4 regions of the Xanthomonas nasturtii genome follow, and region 3 is predicted to be linked to each of the others. Evidence: predicted binding sites of a transcription regulator. Region 3 holds the regulator's gene; each other region holds the start of a gene.
The links. Region 3 encodes FliA, which starts transcription of late flagellar genes. Its sites were predicted from a motif close to TAAAGTTTNNCNNNCNNNGGCCGATAA; they were not measured.
Positions count from the first base shown of each region.

Region 1: the regulator FliA is predicted to act here: its motif matches at 2,022-2,048, upstream of M3O59_RS01740 (HD-GYP domain-containing protein).
Region 2: the regulator FliA is predicted to act here: its motif matches at 1,607-1,633, upstream of M3O59_RS13745 (STAS domain-containing protein).
Region 4: the regulator FliA is predicted to act here: its motif matches at 1,620-1,646, upstream of M3O59_RS15400 (methyl-accepting chemotaxis protein).

Region 1 is NZ_CP142084.2:400,159-403,526, forward strand. Features, by position in the region: gene M3O59_RS01730 (gamma carbonic anhydrase family protein) at 1-192, opposite strand, end outside; gene M3O59_RS01735 (MFS transporter) at 648-1,961, shown strand; gene M3O59_RS01740 (HD-GYP domain-containing protein) at 2,110-3,368, shown strand, end outside.
Region 2 is NZ_CP142084.2:3,153,136-3,156,503, forward strand. Features, by position in the region: partial or broken gene M3O59_RS21155 (hypothetical protein) at 1-1,227, opposite strand, end outside; gene M3O59_RS13745 (STAS domain-containing protein) at 1,892-2,221, shown strand; gene M3O59_RS13750 (chemotaxis protein CheA) at 2,240-3,368, shown strand, end outside.
Region 3 is NZ_CP142084.2:2,247,578-2,250,945, forward strand. Features, by position in the region: gene M3O59_RS09765 (chemotaxis protein CheA) at 1-38, opposite strand, end outside; gene M3O59_RS09770 (protein phosphatase CheZ) at 41-667, opposite strand; gene cheY (chemotaxis response regulator CheY) at 667-1,059, opposite strand; gene M3O59_RS09780 (RNA polymerase sigma factor FliA) at 1,094-1,861, opposite strand; gene M3O59_RS09785 (MinD/ParA family protein) at 1,858-2,742, opposite strand; gene flhF (flagellar biosynthesis protein FlhF) at 2,729-3,368, opposite strand, start outside.
Region 4 is NZ_CP142084.2:3,545,143-3,548,510, reverse strand. Features, by position in the region: gene M3O59_RS15400 (methyl-accepting chemotaxis protein) at 1-1,554, opposite strand, end outside; gene M3O59_RS15395 (membrane-bound PQQ-dependent dehydrogenase, glucose/quinate/shikimate family) at 2,279-3,368, opposite strand, start outside.

The DNA of each region.
Region 1 (3,368 bases), 1.8 Mb from region 3:
GATGGTGCCGTCCTGCACGTTGGTGCGTGCGCCGATCTGCACGTGATTGACATCGCCGCGGATCACCGTGCCCGGCCACACCGACACGTCATCGCCCAGGCTCACCTTGCCGATGATGGTGCAGGCCGGGTCGATGTAGACGCGCGCGCCCAGCTGCGGGGTGTGCTCCAGGAAGGGGCGAATCGGGGTCACGGCACTCTCCGGCAAGTCAGCGTGCCGCCAGCTGCGGGCACGCCACAGATGATACCCGCGCAGCGGTTGCGGTTGCGGCAGTGCCGTGGCGGCAGGCGAGAGGCAATCAACGCGCGAATGCCCTGCACGCAGGGTTGCCGACTGGCTTGGCTGGCTTGGTCATGGGCGAGTGTCCGTGGCGCAGCGAGGTTTGCCTGGCTGCAGGCCATGCTGCCTGCAACGCACCGAACGCAGTGCGGTGCAGGCGAAGACACGGCGCCGTGTCGTCCGATAAGCGCACATCGCTGCGGTAATCGGTCTTGAACGGCGTCTGCAATCGGCCTAGCGTGCAAGTGGTTGCCACGCCCTGCGCACAGCGCGTCGCACGCAGCAGTGCGCTCTGCTCGGCGCCGTGCGTTCGCACGCTTCGCAGCGCCATTGCTCGCCCCCGCCCCCACACACCACAGGACACGCCGATGCTTCACAACCCCGCGCCGTCTGGGACCTTCGTGCTGGAGCGCATGACGCCATTTCAATGGAGGGCGGTGGCGGTCTGCGTGCTGCTGACGATGCTCGACGGGTTCGACGTGATGGCCATGGCCTTCACCGCACCGCACGTGTCGGCGGACTGGCAGCTGTCGGGCAAGCTGCTGGGTGTGCTGTTCAGTGCCGGGCTGGTCGGCATGGCGCTGGGGTCGTTGCTGCTGGCACCGTTGGCCGACCGCATCGGCCGCCGTGCGCTGACATTGATCTGCCTGGCAATCCTGACCGTCGGCATGGGGGCTTCAGCCCTGGCACACAATGCCTGGCAACTCGGCGCCTTGCGGGCATTCACCGGGATCGGCATCGGCGGCATGCTCGCCTGCGTTGCGGTCACCGCTGCCGAGTACGCGACCGTGCGCTGGCGCAGCACCGCTACGGTGCTGCAGGCCACCGGCTACCCGGTTGGCGCCACGCTCGGAGGCGCACTCGCTGCATTGCTGGTGCAGCACTGGTCATGGCCGTCGGTGTTCTGGCTGGGCGCGCTCGGTTCGTTGCTGTGCGTGCCGCTGGTGCTCGCCTTTCTGCCGGAATCATTGGAATTCCTGATCGCGCGCCGGCCGCCCGATGCGCACGCGCGCTTCAATGCGGTGCTGGCGCGCATGGGCATGCCGGCGCAGCGCGAATTGCCGCTGCCACCTGCAGTGCTGGCAGCCGGGCAGGTCAAGGGCTATGCGTCGTTGTTCGTGGGCGGGTTGCGGCGGCAATCGCTGCTGATCGCGCTGGCCTTTTTCCTGCTGATGTTCGGGTTCTATTTTGTGCTCAGCTGGACGCCCAAGTTGCTGGTGACGGCAGGGTTGTCGGCTGGCCAGGGCCTCACCGGCGGGGTGCTGTTGAATCTGGGCGGCATCGTCGGCGGTACGTTATTCAGTTGGCTGGCCCTGCGCGCGCGCCTGTCACGGCTGACGGCCGGGGCACTGGTCATCGTCGCAGTGGCAATGCTCGCATTCGGGTTGAGCAGTACGGTGCTCGGCTGGGCATTTGTGTTCGCGCTACTGACCGGTGCGGCGCTGACCGCGGCGATGGGCGGGCTGTATGCGGTGGCCCCGGTGGTCTATGCCGCCTCGGTGCGCTCCACCGGCATGGGGTGGGCAATCGGCGTGGGACGCCTTGGCGCCATCCTGTCGCCGCTGTGCGCCGGGGTGCTGCTGGACGCCGGGTGGTCGCCGGCGATGTTGTATCTGGCCTGCAGCGTGCCGCTGCTGTGTGCCGCGGGCGCCGTGCTGGCGATGCGGCTGCCGGATCGCTGAATTGCTCGGCCACAACGGTGCCCGGCGTCGCGGACACGTTCGCGTGGAGGGTTCGCTGACCAAAGAAATCGTGCGCGTTGCCGATAACGACGATGACCGCCAAGTCATGGCGGACTCTTCCGTGGACATCGTGCAGACCAGCGCCGGCATGCTCAGAACCATCGACTCAGACCAACTCCGCCCCGGCATGTATGTCTGCAAGCTGCTGGGCGCGTGGGTGCACCATCCGTTCTGGAAGACGTCGTTTCTGGTCGATTCCGAGGACGTGGACAAGATCCACGACAGCCGCATCGCGCAGTTGGTGATCGACACTGCGCGCGGGCTGGATGTGGAAGTGGCCGCAACCTGTGGCACGCAGGCCGAGTCGGTCGTACCGGGTGCGCCGCCGAGCCAGGAGCCTGCCGCGGAGCCACCCGCGCCGGAGCCGCCGGAGCCTGCCGACAAGCCGCGGAAGGTGCGCACCACTAGCGTCACTGCACAGGTCGGCATCGAAGCCGAGGTGGTGCGCGCGCGTCGTATTTTCGAAGACGGCCGCGACATGGTCGAGGCGATGTTCCGCAATGTGCGGCTGGGCCGTACCGTCGATACCGAGGCGGCGATGCCGCTGGTGGAAGCCATCAACGACTCGGTGCTGCGGCATCCGCAGGCCTTGATCAGCGTGGCACGGCTCAAGACCGCCGACGATTACACCTATCTGCACTCGATGGCGGTGGCCGGTTTGATGAGCGGGCTGGCGCGTCAGCTCGGTCTGCCCGAGGCGCAGGTGGTGGAAGCGGCGATGGGTGGCCTGCTGCACGACATGGGCAAGGCGGTGACGCCGCTGGAGATTCTCAACAAGCCCGGCCGGCTCACCAACGAAGAAATGGACGTCATGCGCCAGCATCCGCTGGATGGCCATCGGCTGCTGGTGGCCGGCGGCGTGCAGAACGCGGTGGTGCTGGAAATCGCGCTGCATCACCACGAAAAAATGGATGGCAGCGGCTACCCGAATCAATTGGTGGGCGAGAATATTTCGTTGATGTCGCGGATGGGCGCGGTCTGCGATGTCTACGACGCCATCAGCTCCGACCGCCCGTACAAACGCGGCTGGGATCCGGCCGAATCGCTCAAGCAGATGGCCTCCTGGAACGGCCATTTCGATCCGGCGATTTTCCAGGCCTTCGTGCGCCGGCTGGGCATCTATCCGGTCGGCTCGCTGGTGCGGCTGGAGTCGCAAAAACTCGCGGTGGTGATCGAACAGACCCCCGATTCGCTGCTCAAGCCCAAGGTGCGCGTGTTCTATTCGGCCAAATTGCGCAGCCACGTGCTGGTGCAGGACATCGACCTGTCGCGCCCGGACTGCCAGGACCGTATCGCGCAGATGGAAAGCCCCACCGAGTGGGGCTTCCGCGATCTCGAGAAGCTCTG
Region 2 (3,368 bases), 910 kb from region 3:
CCCATCGGCATCGCGTTGAAAATGCGCGATCGGGCTATCGGCACCAAACGCACCGGTGGGGCCGCGTTGAAGTTTCATCGAGCCATCGCCGGCAAGGCCATGTGCCGCGCGCGTGCGCTGCGTCGCCAGATCGATCGCCTCGCGCCACTCCGGCTTCAGTTCGGTGCCAGTGATGCGGTAGCGATACAGCGTTTCCTCGCGCTGCAGGTCCTGGGCAGACGGCGGGGTTTGCGCAAGCACCGCAACGGCCTGGGCATGTTCGGCCAGCGCCGGTTGCAGGAGCGCGCGGGTGGTGTCCAGCTCCAGCGCCACATTGCCTGACGCAGCGCCACTCGCGCCGGTCCAGCGGCCGTCGGCATCGCGGCGATACTGCTGCCCGTCGGAGGCGGTGAGGGCGTCTGGATTGGGCAGCGCTTGGCGGAGCGTGTCCGACAATGGCAAACCGGCCGCCGCCCAGCCGCTGCGCTGATACGCCAGCTCATAGCGTGCGGCAATCGCGCCGGGGCTGTTGGCGATGTTGCCGGCGATCACTTGCTGCGCTTGTGCGTCCAGTTCCGCTGCGCGCGGTGGCGGTGCGATATCGGTACGGTAGACAGCGCTGTCGGCGTCTGCGACCACACCGCTTTGCACCGTGCGCCGCCATTGCCCATCGTTGGGATCGCGCGCCCAATCGGCCGCGCTCAGGCTGGGCGGATCGCTGGCGCTTGCCGGCAGGCGATACGGATTTTGCGGTGCGGGCGCATCTTTGAGCGCCAGCGCGGCAGCGGCGTTGGTGGCCTGGTAGTTGAGTTCGCGGGCTTTGGCGTAACTGGCGACAATCTGCGTGGTGGTGGGGTTGTCGATGCCATCGTTGCTGGTGTCGGCTTGGCCTTCGCGCGTCCATGCAGTGCCGTTGAACGACCACTGCGTGCCGGCGCGGTCGGTCTGGTTGTAGATGGCGCGGTTGTCGAGCAGGTCGGCGGCCTTCTCGCCGGCCTTGCTCATCACGTAGGCATCGGCGGCGATCAACGCCATCGGGCCAGCGCCAGATGCACCCAGGGCATACGCAGCAGCCGTTCCGCCGGCCCAGCCACCGACGTTGCGGCCGGCGAAATGCGCAAGCTCCGATTGCGCGGCCAGTGGGTTGCTTTGCGAGAGCAACGTGGCGATCTTCTCGCCTGACGCTTGCGCCTCGTACAGCGTGGCGGCCACGCCCAGCGCGCCAGCGGCGCGCACGCCAGAGCTGGCGAGCATCGGTGGTGGGTAGGGACGGATTTCCAGCGTTGCGGCATCAACAGACTGCGACAGCCGAGCGATGAAGGCATCGCCATTGGTGGAGATGGCCGTGTCGATCAGCGCCGTCCGCTGAAACGGCCGTGCGCTCTGAAGCATGTGCGCCAACTCGCTACGCAGCGCTTCGGGCGCTTGTACGGGGGATAGTGGCAACCTCGCCTGCACCTCGCAAGGATGCGTCGATCGCATTGCGGTCACTGGGCAAATTGAATCGAATGCGATGCGGAATTTTCGCTAAAACCCATCGCGTCATTCACTCCAGGCGCGCCACGTAAGCTGCTTGCCTCATGCGCCTTATCTGCAGCGACGCTGCAGATCGCCCTGCCGCAGGCATTAAAGATTTCGGCCGAAATGCGGCTATCTGTCCTGCAGGACTGTCCGGGACATTCGCCTCCTGAGCCTGCTTGCGACAAAGCTGAGCAGTTAATGCCCAAGCGGTGACGTGCTTCGCAAATCCGTCATCGCGCTGAATTTTGCCTAAATATTTCGATTGGGCGCCGATATCTGCTTAGACCGGCATGTCCGCGTGCGCAGAGTTGCCCACGCAAGCCCACGCCGCAGCGACCTTTCCCCGCGTCATGGCACGCATCCGTGCGTCATCGCATCGCTTGAGGCATCAATGAACACCCCACTGTCCGATCTACCCGCACCGCTGACACTCGCCCTGGAGGGCGAGATGACCATTCGTCGCGCGGCCGAGCTCAAGCCGTTGCTGCAACCGGCCTTGCTGCATCCGGGTGGTTTGCATCTGGATCTGGGCGCGGTCAAAGAGATCGATACCACCGGCCTGCAATTGTTGCTGGCCACCAAGCAGGCGATCCAGGCCGATGGCCGACCGTTTTCGCTGACCGATTCCAGCCGTGCGGTGGTCGATGTGATCGAACTGCTCGGCCTGCTCGAAGCCCTGTACCCGCATGCGGTTGCCGGCATCGGCGAACGCATCCACTAACGGACTGGTGACGCGCGCATGGACATGAACCAACTGATGCAGACGTTCCTGGCCGAGAGCCGGGACCTGCTTGAAGACATGGAACGCCACCTGCTCGAAGCCGAGCGTGGCGAGTCGTCGCCGGATGCGGTCAATGCCATCTTCCGCGCCGCGCACACCATCAAGGGTTCCGGCGGCCTGTTCGACCTGCCGCAGTTGGTCGGCTTCACCCATGTGGTGGAAAGCGTGCTGGACCTGGTCCGCGACGAAGCGCTCACGCTCAGTTCGGAACTGATCGGGCTGCTGCTGGTGTGCTGCGACCATATCCACGCGCTGGTGGAAACCGCCGCAGACCCGAGCCACGCCGACCCGGCCGCACTGGCTGCCGAAGCAGAGCCACTGCTGGCGCAACTGCAGACCTATCTGCAAGGCAGCGCCTGCGGCGTGACCGCAACCGCCATCCAGCACAGCACGCCGGAAAAACAGAGCGGTTACTGGCGCATCACGCTCAAACTATTCGCCGACGCGCTGCGTTTCGGCAACTCGCCGCTCAAGCTGATCCGCAATTTGCGCAGCCTGGGCTCGGTCGAAGCGATCAGCACCGATCACAGCCAGCTGCCGAGCTTTGAAGAGCTCGATCCGGAAGCCAATTACTTGGGTTTCCAGATCCTGTTGCGCAGCGATACCGACCGCGCCGCGATCGAAGAAGTGTTCGAATTCGTGCGCGAAGATTGCGATCTGGAGGTCGTGGCAGTGCCCGCACCGACCGACATTGCCGCCATTCCCGAAAGCGCGCCTAAAGCTGTTGCAACGGCACCGATTGCCAGCGTGCTGGCCGCAGTTCCCGCACCCGCACGCCCCGCAGCGGATGCAGGCGCACGCAACAGCGATGCGCGCTCCATTCGCGTGGATGCCGACAAACTCGATCGCATGATCGATCTGGTCGGCGAACTCATCATTGCCGTGTCCAGCACCAACGCCAATGCGCAACGCACCGGCGATGCGCAATTGCTGGAATCGGCCTCGATCCTGGCCGGCCTGGTCGAAGACGTGCGCGAAAGCGCATTGCAGCTGCGCATGGTCAAGATCGGCGGCACCTTCAGCCGCTTCCAGCGCGTGGTGCACGATGTTGCGCGCGAACTGGACAAGGACATCGCGCTGGTCGTTG
Region 3 (3,368 bases):
ATGAAATCGGCAGCAATATCGTCTGGAACAGCACTCATGGTTACAACCCCAATCCGGACAGCAGGTCATCGGCGTCGTCCTGCGACACCGCGTGACGGTCCAGGCCCTTGACTGCAGGACCGGCAAGACCGCCGTCGTCTTTCTTCGGTTCGGTGCTCTTCGGCGGCAGGCCGAGCGCGCCGAAGCCTTCATGCACGCGCCGCACGATGCCGGCCACGCGCCGGATGATCTGGCCGCTCAAATCCTGATAGCTCTGCGCCAGCGACAGTTCGGTCAGGTTGTGGCGCATCTTTTCCAGCAACGCGCCCTGGTCCTGATTCAGACCGCCATCGCGCAACTGGTTGGCCAGCTCGCGGCATTCTTCGACCAGATCCAGCGTGCGATGGCTGGCCTTTTCGGTCATTTCCACCACGTGGTCCAGGCGCGAACACGCATCGTCCAGTTCGCCGGCCTCTTCGGGCACGGTGGGCAGTTCGCCCAGTGCCTGGCCAAGTTCGCGGGCGAGCCGGCTCAGGCCCTGCATCATCGGACGCGTGCGCAGGGCGGCGAGGTGGTCGACCTCGCGCTTCCACGCTGCTTCGTCACCGCTTTCCAGTGCGTCGAGCGCGCCTTGCAGGCGGTCGATCAACGCGGCGCGTTCGGCATTGGTTTCCACGGTGGCGTTCATCAGGCGGTGGCCGCCAGACGTTCGAACACCTTGCCCAGCTTTTCTTCCAGCGTCTGCGCGGTGAACGGCTTGATGATGTAGCCGTTCACGCCGCACTGCGCGGCTTCGATGATCTGTTCGCGCTTGGCTTCGGCGGTCACCATCATCACCGGCAGGTGCTTGAGCTTGGCGTCGGCGCGGATGTTGCGCAGCAGGTCGATGCCGGTCATGCCGGGCATGTTCCAGTCCGTCACCACGAAATCGAACGGGCCGGCACGCAACGCCGCCAGGGCGCTGTTGCCGTCTTCGGCCTCTGCGGTATTGGTGAAGCCGAGATCGCCCAACAGATTCTTGACGATACGTCGCATCGTCGAAAAGTCGTCCACGATCAGGATCCGCATGTTCTTGTTCACATCAAGCTCCTAACACGAAAAATTACGCGAAAAATTATTCGTCAATTTCGACACCGGCATCGGCCAGTTCGAAGACTTTGAGGCGGCCCCGCAAACGCACCACTGCCTGGCCGTGGATCTGGCACACGCGCGATTCGCTGACACCGAGCACGGCGCCGATTTCCTTCAGGTTCAATTCCTGTTCGTAGTACAGCGACAGCACCAGCTGCTCGCGCTCGGGCAACTGGCCGATGGCCTTGCCCAGCTCGCGGCCGAATTCGCCACGCTCCATCATCTGCTGCGGGTTGGGGCCACCCTTGGCGGTGGTGTCCAGCTCGCCGTGATCTTCGATGCGCGATTCCAGGCTCAGCACCTGGCCACGTGCGGCGTCTTCCATCAGACGCAGGTAGTCGGGCAGCGGCATTTCCATCGCGGCAGCCACTTCGGTGGCGGCGGCGGCGCGGCCGGTGTTCTGTTCGATCTTGCGCACGGCGGCAGCGGCGTCGCGGGCGCGGCGGTGCACCGAACGCGGCACCCAGTCGCCACGTCGAATCTCGTCGATCATCGAGCCGCGGATGCGGATCGAGGCATAGGTTTCGAACGAAGCGCCCTGTTCGGAGTCGTAGCTGCGCGAGGCTTCGATCAGGCCGATCATGCCGGCCTGGATCAGGTCGTCCACTTCCACGCTGGCCGGCAGACGCGCCGCCAGATGGTGGGCGATGCGGCGGACCAGGTCGGCGTGCTGGGTCACCACGTCGTTGGCGTTGTTGCGCTGCACGGCGCGGTACTGCGCGCTGGCCGTGGTTGCGGTAGCGGTGCTCATGCGGCCACTCCCCGTTGGATGATGCGTTCGACAAAGAACTCGACGTTGCCGCGCGACACGGTGGGGGCCTGCCAGCGCGAGGTACGGCGTGCGATTTCTGCGATGGCCTGCGCCGACGGGCTGGACGGGTAGGCCTTGATGACGGGCTGCTGCCGCTGCACCGACAGGCGCAACCAGTCGTCCTGCGGCACGTGGCCGAGATAGTTCAGCGACACATCGCCCAGGAACTTTTCGCACACGCGCGAGAGCTTGTCGTACAGCAGGCGGCCTTCGTTGGGGTCGCGCACCATGTTGGCGATGATCTGCAGGCGGTCTACGCCGCGTTCGCGGGAGAGCACCTTGATCAGCGCGTAGGCGTCGGTGATCGAGGCCGGCTCGTCGCAGACCACCACCACGGTGTCCTGGGCGGCCTGGCAGAAGGTCAGCACGCTGTCGGTGATGCCGGCGGCGGTGTCGATGACCATCACGTCCAGGTCGCGTTCCAGTTCGGAGAACACGTTGACCAGGCCGATGTGCTGGGCCGGGGCCAGTTCGGCCATGTGGCGGCGACCGGACGCGGCCGGCACCACCAGCACGCCGCCGGGGCCTTCGATGATCACTTCATCGAGCGTGCAACGGCCGGCGATCAGGTCGGCCAGGGTGTACTTGGGCGAGAGTCCCAAGACCACATCCAGGTTGGCCAGGCCAAGGTCGGCGTCCAGCAGCAGGGTGCGTTTGCCCATGTCGGCAAGCGCCACGGCCAGGTTGGCGGAGATGTTGGTTTTACCCACGCCACCCTTGCCACCGGTCACGGCAATGGTGCGCACCGGGCCCAAGGGCTCGGGACGGGTCGCCGACAGGGGGAAGGCGTTGGTCAGCTTGGCGTATTCACGCGACTGCATGGTTGTGCTCCGGAGTACAGGGCTTATCGGCAGCGCGCCGCAAATCTTCAAGACGAAGAACGAGACTGGCGGCATTGGCGCGGTGCAGGTCGTCAGGGACCCGCTGTCCGTCAGTCACCCAGGTGATGGGCATTTGGTGGTCGACCACCACCGACAAGGCGCTGCCGAAGCGGCCGGTCTCGTCGAGTTTGGTCAGCACCACGCCTTGGGGTTTGGCGTGGGCGAAGCGGCGTACGACCTCGTCGAGGTCGGAAAAATGGGCGTTGGCGGGCAGCACCAGCAGCGAGGTGACCTGCTGGGCGGCGCGCAGCCAGTTCAGCTGCGCGGCCAGGGCGCGGTCGCGCTGGCCCATGCCGGCGGTGTCGATCAGTACCAGCTTGTAATCGCGCAGACGCTCGAGCAGGTCCAGCAGGCTTTCGGCGCTGTCGGCTTCGTGCACCGCGATGCCGAGCTGACGGCCGTAGCTGTGCAGCTGCTCGCGGCCGCCGACGCGCTGGGTGTCGGTGGTCACCAGGGCCACGTCGCGCGGGGCGTGCTGGGCAGCGAAGCGCTGGGCGAGCTTGGCGATGGTGGTGGTCTTGCCGGCACCGGTCGGGCCGACCAGGGCGATCACGCCGCCGCGTTCC
Region 4 (3,368 bases), 1.3 Mb from region 3:
GCCCGAGCCCAGTTCCACCTTGTCGGTGGAGTCGGCGATCAGCGTCTTGATCTCCTTGGCCGCATCGGCCGAGCGTCGCGCCAGCGCGCGCACTTCCGAGGCGACCACCGCAAAGCCGCGGCCCTGTTCGCCGGCGCGTGCCGCTTCCACCGCGGCGTTGAGCGCCAGGATATTGGTCTGGAACGCGATGCCGTCGATGACGCCGATGATCTCGCCGATCTTGCGCGAGGCGGTGCTGATCTGGCTCATGGTGGCCACCACATCGTCCATCACCTGGCCGCCGCTCTGCGCAACCTCGCCGGTGCCCACCACCAGGCGATTGGCCTGCAGTGCGCTCTCGGCGTTCTGCTTCACGGTGGAGGTGAGTTCTTCCATCGAGCTTGCGGTTTCTTCCAGATTGGCCGCCTGCTGCTCGGTGCGTTCGGAGAGGTCGGTATTGCCGGCGGCGATTTCCACCGCAGCCTGACGGATGGTGTCCGATGCGGTCTGGATGCCGCCGATGATTTCGGTCAGACGGGTGACGGTCTGGTTGGTGTCGTCGCGCAAGCGCGCGAAGATGCCGTGCGCATCGCCGTCCACACGCTGGGTAAGGTCGCCTTCGGCCATTGCGCTGATGACGCGCGCCAACGCGGCCAGGTGAGTTTCCACCGAGTCGTAGATGCGGTTGATGCCTTGCGCCAGCGACAACAGCACCCCGTCCATGCCGTCGACCTGCATGCGGCGGCTGAAATCGCCGGCCGATGCCGCGTCGATGATCTGGATCAGCGCCTCCTCGGCGTTGACCTGCGCGGTGACGTCCATCCACTGCGCGATGTTGCCCAGCTTGGTGCCGTCAGCAGCGATGATCGGGCTGTAGACGAAGTCGATCTGTCGGCCGAAGAACGGCGCGCGCACGGCCTTGGAGGCATTCAAGGCGCGCATGCGGTCGATGGCGGCCTGGCTGTCCGGATAAATGTCGCCGATGCTGCCGCCAACGAAGCCTTCGGCATGGAAGCTGGGGCGGAAGCTCTGCACATCCGGTTCGATCAGTTTGAGCATCGCCAGCAATTTGCGATTGGCGAACAGCACCTGGCCGTCGTCGTCGGCGATGCGGATCATGGTGTCCAGGTCGTCGAGTGCCTTGATCACGAACTGCCCATGGCGCAGGCCTTGTTCCATCACGTCGATGCGGATAGCCAGTTTGTCTTGGGTCGCCTGCAAGGTCTGCAGCAGCGGTGCGAACTCGCCGGAGGCGGTGCGCAGGTTCAGGCGCTGGAAGCGGCCATCGCCCAGCGCCGCGACCGCAGTCACTGCCTGCTGCAGCTGTGCACTGTTGCGACGACGTGCCCACCACCACAGGCCAACGCTGGCCGCGCCGAGCACCAGCAGGGCCGGGCACAGCTTCGCAACGGCGCCAGCGACGCCGCCGGGCATCAGCGTGGCGGCATAGAACGTCAGCAAGGCCAGCAGCCCGAGGTGTGCCAGAGCGGGCATCCATGCATTCCAGGTGGTACGCGCAACGTTTGCCGCCGCCGATGGGCGGGAAACGGGTGCGGCATCGTGTGAAGGCAACATAGGCTGAATCCAACGTGTGTTCAGGGATAGGGGAAAGGTGTGCGGCAGGGGTGGGCTGCAATGGGGTATCGGCGGATGAGCCCGAATCATGATGGCGTGAAATCACCTTTCGTCGGAATGTGTGACTCAAGTGTCCGGGAACGCCGATGCCCTTGATTTGGAAGCGGTTTCAGTTGGGGGGTAAAAAGCGGTTGAGTCACTTGCCGACGGCCGGACGCAATTGGTGTAGTTGTAAATTCTGCGTGAATTCTGGGGTGAGCTGACTAGGCAAGCACCACTTACCGCTGGAATGCGCATGACCGGTTTGCCCCTCTCTGCTCTGGTGGCAGCGACTGGCGCGCTTTACACCGCCGCCGGTCGTCGGGTTCGCACTGAAAACGAAGCGGGCACAACCCATCGCTACGGCAGTGCACCGAGTCTCGGGAACCGCAGCAGGCGCAATTGAAAAACATCGAGCCGAAGAACTTCGGAACGACGCAAGCCGGCAAGGCTCGTGCGATGTAGATGGCCCCGTCAGTCAAACCGTAGTTCGCCACACCTGTGCATCGACGGGCGCGACACCGCGCAAGTCAGGCGTGCGGCCGGAGCCCGGATGCCGGCTGCATGCCTCATGTCCCGCGCCACCACGTAACGGCAATCCGCCCGATCGGCAGTCCGCGCCCACAACAGACCGGCCATCTTGCGACGGCCGGTCTGTTGTGTCATTGCACGCGCGGGCTGGCGATTACTTCGCCGGCTTGGCCTGCGCATCGTCCGGCAATGCCCAGGCGATCACGCTGTCGCCGGACTTGGTTTCCATGCGGTCGTGTCCACCCACGGCGGCCACGATGTATTGCTTGCCATCGATGGTGTAGCTCAGCGGTGCCGCTTGCGGGCCAGCCGGTACGCGGGTTTCCCAGACCTGCTTGCCGGTGCGGGTGTCGAAGCCGCGCATGAAATCGTCCAGGGTCGCGCCGATGAAGGTCACGCCGCCAGCGGTGGTCAGCGAGCCGCTGTTGTTGGGCGTGCCGATCTCGAACTTGGTCTTGGACGGGATGCCCATCGGGCCCTGGTCGTAACCTGTGCCCAGTGGACGGCGCCACAGCACCTGCTGGGTGCGCAGGTCCACGCCGGCGATGTAGCCCCACGGCGGTGCCACGCACGGGGTGTTGAGCGGCGACATCCACGGTTCCTTGCGGGCGCCGTAGGCCAGGCCCTTCTGCGCCATGTAGCCCGGCGTCTTGCTCTTGCCGTCGAACACCGACACCACGCCCAGCTCATTCATTTTTTCGCGGGTATAGACCTCCAGGGTGTAGGGCAGGCGATTGCTGTTCATCACCATGATGCCGCGCTGCAGATCGACCGAGACACCGCCCCAGTTGATGCCGCCGTGGTTGCCGGTGAATGCCAGCGAGCCTTGCAACGTCGGCGGGGTGAACATGCCTTCGTAGCGCAACTGCTTGAACTGGATACGGCAGGCCAGCTGGTCGAACGGGGTCATGCCCCAGGCATCGGATTCGATGATGGTTTCGACCTCACGGCTCGGCGCACCCACGGTGTTGGGCATGCCCGGCGAAATCGGCTGGGTGGCAGCGGTCCAGTCGCCATGATCGGTGCCCTGCGGCACGGCCATCTGCTTGACCGGCATCAGCGGCGCGCCGGTGGCACGGTCCAGCACGAATACCTGGCCGGACTTGGTGGCCTGGATCACCGCAGGACGGGTGCCGCCGCCAGCCACCGGCCAATCCACCAGATTGGGCTGCGGGCCGATGTCGTAATCCCACAGGTCGTGATTGACGGTGCGGAAGTGCCAACGCTCCTTGCCGGTGGCCGCA